DNA from 3 places in the Arthrobacter sp. NicSoilC5 genome. Region 1 is predicted to be linked to each of the others. Evidence: riboswitches for the same ligand, from Rfam matches in the RefSeq annotation. Region 1 holds a riboswitch; each other region holds the start of a gene.

Evidence for each region. A riboswitch is a leader RNA that binds a small molecule or an ion and turns the genes downstream of it on or off. The one in region 1 is predicted to bind thiamine pyrophosphate.
Region 2: it holds a riboswitch for thiamine pyrophosphate, as region 1 does, so the genes downstream of both, LDO22_RS06985 (FAD-dependent oxidoreductase) here and thiC (phosphomethylpyrimidine synthase ThiC) in region 1, are expected to answer to the same signal.
Region 3: it holds a riboswitch for thiamine pyrophosphate, as region 1 does, so the genes downstream of both, LDO22_RS12315 (ECF transporter S component) here and thiC (phosphomethylpyrimidine synthase ThiC) in region 1, are expected to answer to the same signal.

The regions. Positions count from the first base shown of each region.
Region 1 covers NZ_AP024660.1:1,163,613-1,166,879, reverse strand. Annotated here, with positions in the region: gene thiC (phosphomethylpyrimidine synthase ThiC) at 1-1,789, opposite strand, end outside; TPP riboswitch at 1,806-1,913, opposite strand; gene LDO22_RS05510 (amidohydrolase family protein) at 1,991-3,073, shown strand; gene LDO22_RS05505 (VOC family protein) at 3,172-3,267, shown strand, end outside.
Region 2 covers NZ_AP024660.1:1,504,006-1,507,272, forward strand. Annotated here, with positions in the region: gene LDO22_RS06975 (thiazole synthase) at 1-345, opposite strand, end outside; gene thiS (sulfur carrier protein ThiS) at 350-586, opposite strand; gene LDO22_RS06985 (FAD-dependent oxidoreductase) at 583-1,884, opposite strand; TPP riboswitch at 1,877-1,995, opposite strand; gene thiE (thiamine phosphate synthase) at 2,023-2,772, shown strand; gene LDO22_RS06995 (RNB domain-containing ribonuclease) at 2,812-3,267, shown strand, end outside.
Region 3 covers NZ_AP024660.1:2,616,956-2,620,222, forward strand. Annotated here, with positions in the region: gene LDO22_RS12310 (ATP-binding cassette domain-containing protein) at 1-1,219, opposite strand, end outside; gene LDO22_RS12315 (ECF transporter S component) at 1,219-1,842, opposite strand; TPP riboswitch at 1,910-2,050, opposite strand; gene LDO22_RS12320 (heme-degrading domain-containing protein) at 2,137-2,679, shown strand; gene LDO22_RS12325 (iron-containing redox enzyme family protein) at 2,869-3,267, shown strand, end outside.

The sequences.
Region 1 (3,267 bases):
CCGTCGGTTCCGGCAGGTACACCTTGCCGCCCTTGGCCAGGAACTCCTGGCTCTTCTCCCGCATGCCGGATGCCATGTCCGCCAGTGCCGCCTGCGAGTCTGCCGACCCGTATTCGTCACGGATGTCCTGGCTGATCCGCATGGAGCAGAACTTGGGGCCGCACATGGAACAGAAGTGCGCCGTCTTGGCCGGTTCAGCGGGAAGCGTCTCGTCGTGGAACGCCTCCGCGGTCACAGGATCCAGGGACAGGGCGAACTGGTCGCGCCAGCGGAATTCGAACCGTGCCTTGGACAGGGCGTCGTCCCGTTCGTGCGCCCCCGGGTGGCCCTTGGCCAGATCCGCCGCGTGCGCCGCGATCTTGTAGGTGATGACACCCGTCTTGACGTCGTCCTTGTTGGGCAGGCCCAGGTGTTCCTTTGGCGTGACGTAGCAGAGCATGGCGGTCCCGTACCTGGCAATCTCGGTGGCGCCGATTGCCGACGTGATGTGGTCGTAGCCGGGAGCGATGTCGGTGACCAGCGGGCCCAGGGTATAGAAGGGCGCACCCTTGCACAGCTCCTGCTGCCGTTCCACATTCTCACGGACCAGGTGGAAGGGAACGTGGCCGGGCCCCTCCACCATCACCTGGACGTCGTACCCCCAGGCCCGCTGCGTCAGCTCGGCGAGCGTGTCCAGCTCCGCGAACTGCGCGGCGTCGTTGGCGTCCGCCGTGGAACCAGGGCGGAGGCCGTCACCCAGGGAGAAGGCGACGTCGTATTTGGCGAAGATTTCACACAGCTCGTCGAAGTGCGTGTACAGGAAGTTCTCCTGGTGGTGGGCCAGGCACCAGCCGGCCATGATGGAGCCGCCGCGCGAGACGATGCCGGTCACCCGGTTGGCCGTCAGCGGGACATAGCGGAGCAGCACGCCGGCGTGGATGGTCATGTAGTCCACACCCTGCTCGCACTGTTCGATCACGGTGTCGCGGAAGATCTCCCACGTGAGGGCGTTGGCCTCGCCGTTGACCTTTTCCAGCGCCTGGTAGATCGGCACCGTCCCGATCGGCACGGGGGAGTTGCGGATGATCCACTCCCGCGTGGTGTGGATGTCGTCGCCGGTGGAGAGGTCCATGACGGTGTCGGCACCCCACTGGGTGGCCCACTGCAGCTTGTCCACCTCCTCCGCGATGGAACTCGTCACCGCGGAGTTGCCAATGTTCGCGTTGATCTTCACCAGGAAAGCCTTGCCAATGATCATCGGCTCGGATTCCGGATGGTTGATGTTGTTCGGGATGATGGCCCTGCCGGCAGCAACCTCGCTGCGGACCAGCTCAACGTCGCAGTTTTCGCGCAGCGCCACGAAGCGCATTTCCTGCGTCACGATTCCCTGCCGGGCATAGTGTATCTGCGTCACCGTCCGGCCGTCGACGGCGCGGCGTGGCACCGGCTGTGCGCCCTTCCACTCCGCGGAGGCAGCACCGCGGCGCACGGCCGAGCGGCCGTCGTCGAGCAGGTTGCGCTCCCGGCCGCCGTAGGGTTCGGTGTCCCCGCGCGCGGCGATCCACTCTGCGCGGAAGGGCTGCAGCCCGCGGACGGGGTCGCTGCCGGGTCCGGCAGTCCGGTAGGTCCGGAAGGGTGCGTTCGGCTGGCCGTTGGGTGATGGTTCAAGGGAAATTTCCGTCACCGGTACCCGGATCCCGGACGCCTCATCCGCAAGGTAGGCGAGGGAATGGGACTTCAGGGACTGGGTTACCTGCGGAACGGATGTGTCGCCGGGCTCCCCGGCGGACGGCAGCAGGGCAGGGTTCAACTGCGTGTTTTGCGTACTCAAGGGAATACTCACTTCCTTCGCCGGCATTACCCGGACAGGTTCAACGGTCGCAGGCTGCGTCAGCCCGATCTCAGCCCCTGCAAGGGCACCCGTGTGGTCAGGAACGAAGCTACCACAGGCCCCTGAACCAGGCTTGTCATAATTGCGGTGCTAGCCTGACCGGGCATCGAAAGGAGCCCCATGGCAGACATCATCCACTTCCGTGGACCCGTCCTGACCGCGCCGGACCGGGTGCGGCATGGACTTTGGTCGGTGGACGGAAGGCTCACGTTCAACAAGCCGGACACTCCTCCCGGCCGGGTACTCGACGGCTGGGTCCTGCCGGGCTTCGTGGACGCCCACTGCCACATCGGCCTGGGCCCCGCGGGCCCCGTGGAGCCCGCAGCCGCCAGGGACCAGGCGCAGGCGGACCTCAACGCCGGAACCCTCCTGGTCCGGGATGCCGGCTCGCCGGCGGATACCCGCTGGATGCAGGGTGGCAGGGACTTCCCGGTGTTGATCCGTGCCGGGCGCCATATCGCCCGGACGCGCCGTTACCTGCGCGGCTTCGCTGAGGAAGTTGAACCGGACGGCCTCGTGGAGGCCGTCCGCAAGCAGGCGCGCGACGGCGACGGCTGGGTCAAGCTGGTGGGTGACTGGATTGACCGCAGCGCCGGTGACCTGGCGCCATCGTTTCCCGCCGCCGTCGTCCGCGATGCCGTCCAGGCGGCGCACGACGAAGGCGCCAGGGTGACGGCGCACTGCTTCGCCGAAGACACCCTGGACCAGGTGCTGGACGCCGGCATCGACTGCGTCGAGCACGCCACCGGGCTCCTGTCCCGCCACCTGCCCCGGTTCGTGGAGCAGGGCGTACCGATCGTGCCCACGCTCATCAATATCGCCACCTTCCCCGACATTGCCGCCCAGGCGGACGCGAAATTCCCGCGCTATGCAGCCCACATGCGCGCCTTATGGGAACGCAGGCTCGAGCGGGTGGCGGAAGCCCACGCAGCGGGTGTGCGCATCTTTGCCGGCACCGATGCCGGCAGCGTGATCCGGCACGGCAGGATCACCGACGAAATCCTCGCCCTGCACGGCGCCGGCCTCCCCATGGACGCGGCCCTCGACTCCGCCTGCTGGGCAGCACGCAGTTGGCTGGGAGCGGATGGAGTGGAAGAGGGGGCCCGCGCCGACGTCGTCGTATGCCGGGAAGATCCGCGGGCTGTACCGGAGACCATTACGGCGCTGGAGCACGTGGTGCTGGGCGGGCGGATCATTCGCTGACAAACGGTTCCCGGGGACTTGGAATAAATTGAAGCTTCAAGTAATTTTAATAGGTGACAGGCCGCCAATGGGACGGCCGCCAATGCAAGGAGCCTTCAATGACCGCATCAGCCAGCAGCCAGGATCTTCTTCCTGCCGACCTCGCCATGGGCACCGTGATGCTCAAGGTGGGCGACATGAAGGTCATGACCGAC
Region 2 (3,267 bases), 340 kb from region 1:
GATGACCTCCAGTTTCACCCAGTCGGTCTCCAGGGCCTCCCGCGCCAGTTCGGCGGTCAGGACCGCATCCCTGGCCGTGAAGCAGCCGGCCGTGTTGGGCAGCACGCGGATCCCATGGTCCACCAGCAGCTGGAACAGCGAACCGGTTTCAGCAGTGGAGTACCGGCGCATGGCCACCGTGGTCAGGGCGGTGCCGGAGGCCAGCAGCGCTGCGCCCAGGCCGTCCAGGCTGGGTGCCCCGCCCGTGCCCATGATGAGCCGGGATCCGAGGGCGACGCCGTCAATCACCAGGGCGTCGGCGGCGCCCGCGTTTCCGGCGGGGTTGATGGTGCTGGTTTCGGTCATGGCGTCAGCCTCCCTGTACTGCAGTGACAAGTTCAATATCGTCGCCCTCGGCGAGCGCGGTGGCGAACCATTGGCTCCGCGGCACCACCTGGGCATTATGTGCGACGGCGACGCCCAGTTTCCCGCCGTCCGTCGCCTGTCCGTTGGGTGCCAGCGGGCGTCCGGTGACTTGGCTGACGAGCGTGGTGATGGAGGCGCCGTCGGCCACCTCGTGCGTGTTTCCGTTCAGGGTGATGTTCACGCTGTCTCCTTGATGTGGGGTGTGGTGGCGGCTGCCGCCGGCCGGGAGAACCGCTCCGGGCTGAAGGGCGACCAGCGGGAATCTGATGTCCCGTCCAGCAGTGCCGTGCAGATGGCGGCTGCGGCGGGGGTGAGCAGGACGCCGTGCCGGAAGAACCCGGTGGCGATGATGAGTCCCGGGACATGCCCGGCGGCAGGGTTTCCGGACCCCGGATCCACCGGCACGCGGCCCAGCAGGGGCGCGTTGTCGGGGGTACCGGGGCGGGCCCGGGCGGTGCACTCGAGCAGTTCCAGTTCAGCGACGGCGGGCACCAGCGCCTGAGCGTCCCGCAGCAGCTGGTAGACGCCTCCGGCGCTCACGGCATCGGAGAGCGCGTCCTCGCGCTGGGTTGCCCCGATCACCACGGTCCCGTCCTGCCGGGGGACGATGTAGACGGGGACTCCGTGCACCAGCCCACGAACCGTGGAGGTCACCAGGGGCTGGAGGTGCTGCGGAACGGCGAGACGGAGTATGTCCCCGTGGACTGGGCGCAGTGGCAGGTCGAGGCCGTCGGGCAGGCCGCCAAGGTCCCCTGCCTGCAGGCCGTTGGCCACGATGGTTTCCGTTGCCAGGACGGTGCCGCCGCCGGCGAGGCTGGCACCGGCAACCGTTCCGCCCTCCCACAGCAGGCCGGTGGCCCGGTCCGGCACGGCATACCCGTCCACCGCGCCCGCGGCGGCCAGCTCCGGGGACGTCAGTGCAACGCCCGCGAGGGCCAGCCGCAGGGCCGCCACCAGGCGCCGGGGGTCCACTTGGTGGTCCGCGGGTGTGTCCAGGGCACAGGCGATGGCGGGGCTGAGGAGCGGCTCGCGTTTGCGGGCTTCGCGCACGGCCAGGGGCTCCACCCCCAGTCCGTTGGCCTGTTGTACCGCGCGGAGGTCCATCAGCGCGCGGCGGTCCGCGGCGTCGGCACCCACGGCGAGTGTCGGCGTCGTCAGGTATCCGCAATCCGCCCCCGTCGCGCCGGCGATCCCCGCGGCGAACCCTGGCCAGCGGGACGACGCCTCAAGCATCAGTTCCAGGAGGTCCTCCTCCTGGTAGTGCAGTTCGCTGACCGGGGCCAGCATGCCCGCGGCGGCCCAGCTGGCACCGTTTCCGGGTGCGTCGTCGATCAGGGCAACGGAGCGTCCGGAACGCTGCGCCTCCCAGGCGATGCCGTGGCCCACCACTCCCCCGCCGATGACGGCGACGTCGGCCCGGACAGTGGAGTTTGCGCTGGCGCCTTCGGGCCCGGGGAGACTGTCAACGGGGTTGCGCATGTGGTTCCTTCCCTACGCCGGCATTAACCGGATCAGGTCAAGCGGTCGGCTCTGACGCCCTCTCAGCCCGGCGCTTTATGACAGCTGCCGCGGGCTCCCGCAGTACCAGCCCAGTTTAGAGGAACTAGGCTTGCAGGCATGAATGTGTCCGCCTCATCCCTGCCCGCCGGCCCCCACGCCCCAGCCTCCGCTGCCCTCCCCGCCGAAGTTGCCAACGCCGGCCACATTGACGCCCTCAAGGCAGCGCGCCTGTACCTCTGCACCGACGCACGGACTGCGCGCGGCGATTTCGCGGACTTCGTTGACGCCGCGTTTGCCGGCGGCGTGGACATCATCCAGCTGCGCGACAAGACCATCGAAGCCGCAGAGGAACTGGACCTCCTGGCGGTCCTGAAGGAAACAGCGGTACGCCATGGCCGGCTGTGGGCCGTCAACGACCGTGCGGACATCGCCGTGCTGTCCGGGGCGCCGGTGTTCCACATCGGCCAGAAGGACCTTCCGCTGCCGGCAGCGCGGACGCTGGTCAACGGCAACGCGGCCATTGGGCTCTCCAGCCACACCACTGACCAGGTGGACGCCGCTTTGGCCGCAACGGTGGGGCCGTCCGGGCTGGACTACTTCTGTGTGGGTCCGGTCTGGGCCACGCCCACCAAACCCGGCAGGGCCGCCGTCGGCCCTGAACTGGTGGCATATGCCGCCGAAGCCTCCCGGCAGGCCGGAGATCCCGTGCCATGGTTTGCCATCGGCGGCATCGACCACGGAAACGTCCGTGACGTGGTGGAGGCCGGTGCCGGCAGGATCGTGGTGGTCCGCGCCATCACCGAAGCACCCGACCCCGCAGCCGCCGCCGCCTCCCTTCTCGACGCGCTGGACGGCACCGGCTCCTGAGCCTGCTTAATTCCGGGACTTGGGGATACGCTGATTTTTGTGTCACATCATCGGTTGGCCCCCAACGTCCATGACCACAAGAACGCCCTGGAAGAGGCGCTGGGCCTGCTGCGGACGGAACTTGAACTGCCGGGACCGTACCCCGCCGAAGCAGTGGAAGACGCCCGCGCCGCCGTCGCCGCGCTGAAACTGCCGTCCTACGACCTGACCGCCGTCGGATTCGTGACCATCGATCCGGCGTCGTCCACGGACCTGGACCAGGCAGTGTTCATCGAACCGGACGGAAACGGCTACCGGGTCATGTACGCCATCGCCGACGTTCCGGCGTTTGTTGCTCCGGGCGGCCCGCTGGACGCCGAGACGCGGCGCCGCGGACAGACGTTCTACGCCCCGGACGGCCGGATCCCGCTGCACCCCGAGGTGATCAGCGAGGGCGCCGGAAGCCTGCTGCCCGGCCAGGAGTGTTCGGCTTTCGTCTGGGACTTCACGCTCGAC
Region 3 (3,267 bases), 1.5 Mb from region 1:
GCCGGGGGCCGAAGAGCAGCTCGTCAAGCACCTTTCCGGTGACGAACTGGTGCTCCGGCTCCTGGAACACCGTGCCCACCCGCGAAATCAGCTGCTCGGCCTTCCACTTGTACGGGTCGATGCCGGCACCGCGGCTGAGGTCCAGCGTCGCGGACACTTTTCCGGACACCGGCTCAAGCAGCCCTGCGAGGGTCAGCGCGAACGTGGACTTGCCGGCACCGTTGGCGCCGGTGATGGCAAGGGCCTGCCCGGCACGGATCTGCGCGGACACGCCTTCCTGGACCGGGACCGGCGGGATCTTCCGGAAGCCTTTGCGGCGGGGGCGTTCGCGGGAGACGCCCAGCTGCTCCGCGGCCAGCAGGAGGCTGCCTGCACCGGGAGCCGGGACGGCGGCGCGGGCGCGTGTGGCCGGCACATACCCGGGCACCCAGACGCCCGCTGCGGCCAGCATGCTCCGCGCCTCCGTAAGGACGCGGTCCGGCGGCCCGTCCAGGAGCACTGCAGGATCCGCGGCGGAGCCGGGCTGCAGGACCACGATCCGGTCCACGAGGTCCTTCCAGACGGACACCCGGTGCTCCACCACCACCAGCGTCGCCCCGGTTTTGTCCAGGGAGCGGGCCACGGCGTCGCGGACCTCCAGCACGCCGTCCGGGTCCAGGTTGGCGGTGGGCTCGTCCAGCAGGATCAGTCCGGGACGCATCGCCAGGATGCCCGCCAGCGCCAGGCGCTGCTTTTGGCCGCCGGAGAGGGCCGACGTCGGGTGGTCCAGCGGGAGGTGGGCGAGCCCGACGTCGGCAAGTGCCTCGTGAACGCGCGGCCAGATGGCGTCGCGGGGCACCGCAAGGTTTTCGGCGCCGAAGGCGACGTCGTCCCCCACCCGCGACAGGACCACCTGGGTCTCCGGGTCCTGCTGCATGAGACCGGCGCGGCCGCGCCGTGCCCGGGGCGGGGCTCCGTCAACCAGCAGCGAACCGGACTCGTCGGCGTCGCCTGCCTCGCCGTCGTCGTTTATGTCTCCCAGGACGCCGGCAAGGGCGTGCAGCAGCGTGGACTTTCCGGCGCCGGAGGGCCCCAGCAGGAGCACCCGCTCCCCGGGGGCGATGTCCAGGTCAAGGCCGTGGACGGCGGGCTTGGCCCGTCCGGCGTGCCGCCATCCCCAGCCGCGGGCGGCGATGGCGGCAGGCTGGATCGTGCCGGAGGCGTCCTGGGAGGGTGCCATCAGGAGAAGACAGGCTCCGTGGCAGCCTTACGGGACGCGAAGGAGCTCAGCACGCCGGTGCGGGCCAGGCCGCGGGTGGCAAGCCAGGACAAAGCGCCCGCCAGGATGGCCCCGGAAAGGGTGGTCAGCACGATGTAGGCGAGCTTGTCCGCGCCGGAGTAGGCAATGTTCCAGCCCCACGGGGCAAACGAGTCATTCAGGCCGCAGAAGAACCCTGCCGCGGCGCCGGCCAGCAGCGATACAGGCAGGTTGAACTTGCGGTAGACGAAGATCGCGAAAATGATTTCCGCGCCCAGGCCCTGGATGAAACCCGAAAACAGGACCGAGGCGCCGTACTGGGAACCCATCAGCAGTTCGCCGGTGGCGGCTACGGTCTCGCAGAACAGGGCGGCTCCGGGCTTGCGGATGATGAGCATGCCCAGCACCCCGGGAATCATCCAGCCGCCGGCGAGCAGTCCGGTCAGGGGCGGGTAGGCGGCGTTCATGGGGGCGGACAGTGCGGCGGCCCCCTGGTCCCATGCCCAGAAGATGACACCGCCCGCGATGGCCACCAGGGCGGCGACGACGATGTCCACGACGCGCCAGGACTTACTGGTGGTCTTCTTGATTGCTGCAGTACTCATGTGATCCTCCTGGGAAACAGGAGGGGAAAGTGGACCCGGCTGCGGGCCTGTGGCCGTGCATCCGCGACACTTTGAGAACTCGACTCCCTTGCGCCGGTACTAACCGGATCAGGTTCGAGGGTCTGCGGCTGTCCGCACTCTCAGCGCCCACCTGCGGTGCCCGGCCTGTGCCAGGATGCCCGACGGCGGCGCTCCCCTGTCGTTTTTAGTGTTGCTTTGTGGTTGGGTAACGCTGTTAATTTCGCCCAGTTGGGCGTGGTCAAGTTTACACCTGGCAGGAGTAGATTGAGGGCCATGACCGCCAATCCACCGGATGTGACCGGGTTCGATCCTGATTCCAGCGACGCCCAGCCGGAGGGCTCACTGGAGGCGCAGATTGCCCGCATCGAGGCGGAGGTCCGGGAGCTCCAGTTCCCCGGCTTCTCGCTGGACGATGCGTTGAACCTTGGCCTGCTCCTCGTTGAACTGGGCAAGGAGCGGTCGTTGCCCATCGCCATCGACATCGCCAAGGGTGAGCAGGTGCTGTTCCATGTCGCACTTCCTGGCGCCACGCCTGACAACGGCCACTGGATCCGGGCCAAGCAGCGCACTGCCCTCCGGTACGAGGCACCCTCCCTCCTGGTGGGACTGCGTGGCCGGCTGGGCGGCGGCCGGATCGAGGACAACGCCTGGTTCGACCAGTCCCGCTATGCGGCACACGGGGGCGCGTTTCCGATCCACGTCACGGGCGTTGGGGTGGTGGCTTCCGTGGCGGTGTCCGGACTGCCGCAGCTGCAGGACCACGAACTGGTGGTTGAGGCACTGCGCGACATCCTGGGGTCGGCGCTGGACGAGTAGCGCCGGCCAACCAGCCCTGGCTGACCAGGCGCAGCGGGACAAGCACCCGTACATGCCAGGCGGCACCAGGCCGCTTAGCTTTCATTAGTAATCATGCTTACTATGTTGTCCCCGGGGTACGACCACCACAGGGAATGGGAGCACCTTCGGCGTCCCTTCCCGGAACCGGCGCGGCAACCAAGGAGCACCATGAGAATCCCGGACACCAGAGGCCCCATCAGCAGCGCCCTCTTTGCGGCCCTGTCCAAGGCCCCTGATGCAGCCACGCCCGAGCTGGACGGGCTGCATTGGCTGGTCGCGGGGCAGGTGGCCCGAACCGGTGACATCATCGCCGGCGAAGACATCCAGCTGTCCCTCTTTTGCCTCTACGAACTGCATTATTCGGGCCTGGACGGGGTCAGCGACGCCTGGGAGTGGGAACCTGCCCTGATCAGGGTCCGGCGCCTGATCGAGGAACCCTTCGAAGCCGCCCTTCGTGCCGCCGCACGCCAGGCCGCCGGTGATGCCGACCTGGCCGCCGGGATTGCCATGACCAGCGATGCCGTTGCCGACGTCCTTTTTGGCCTCGCCTCTATGGACACCGGTCCC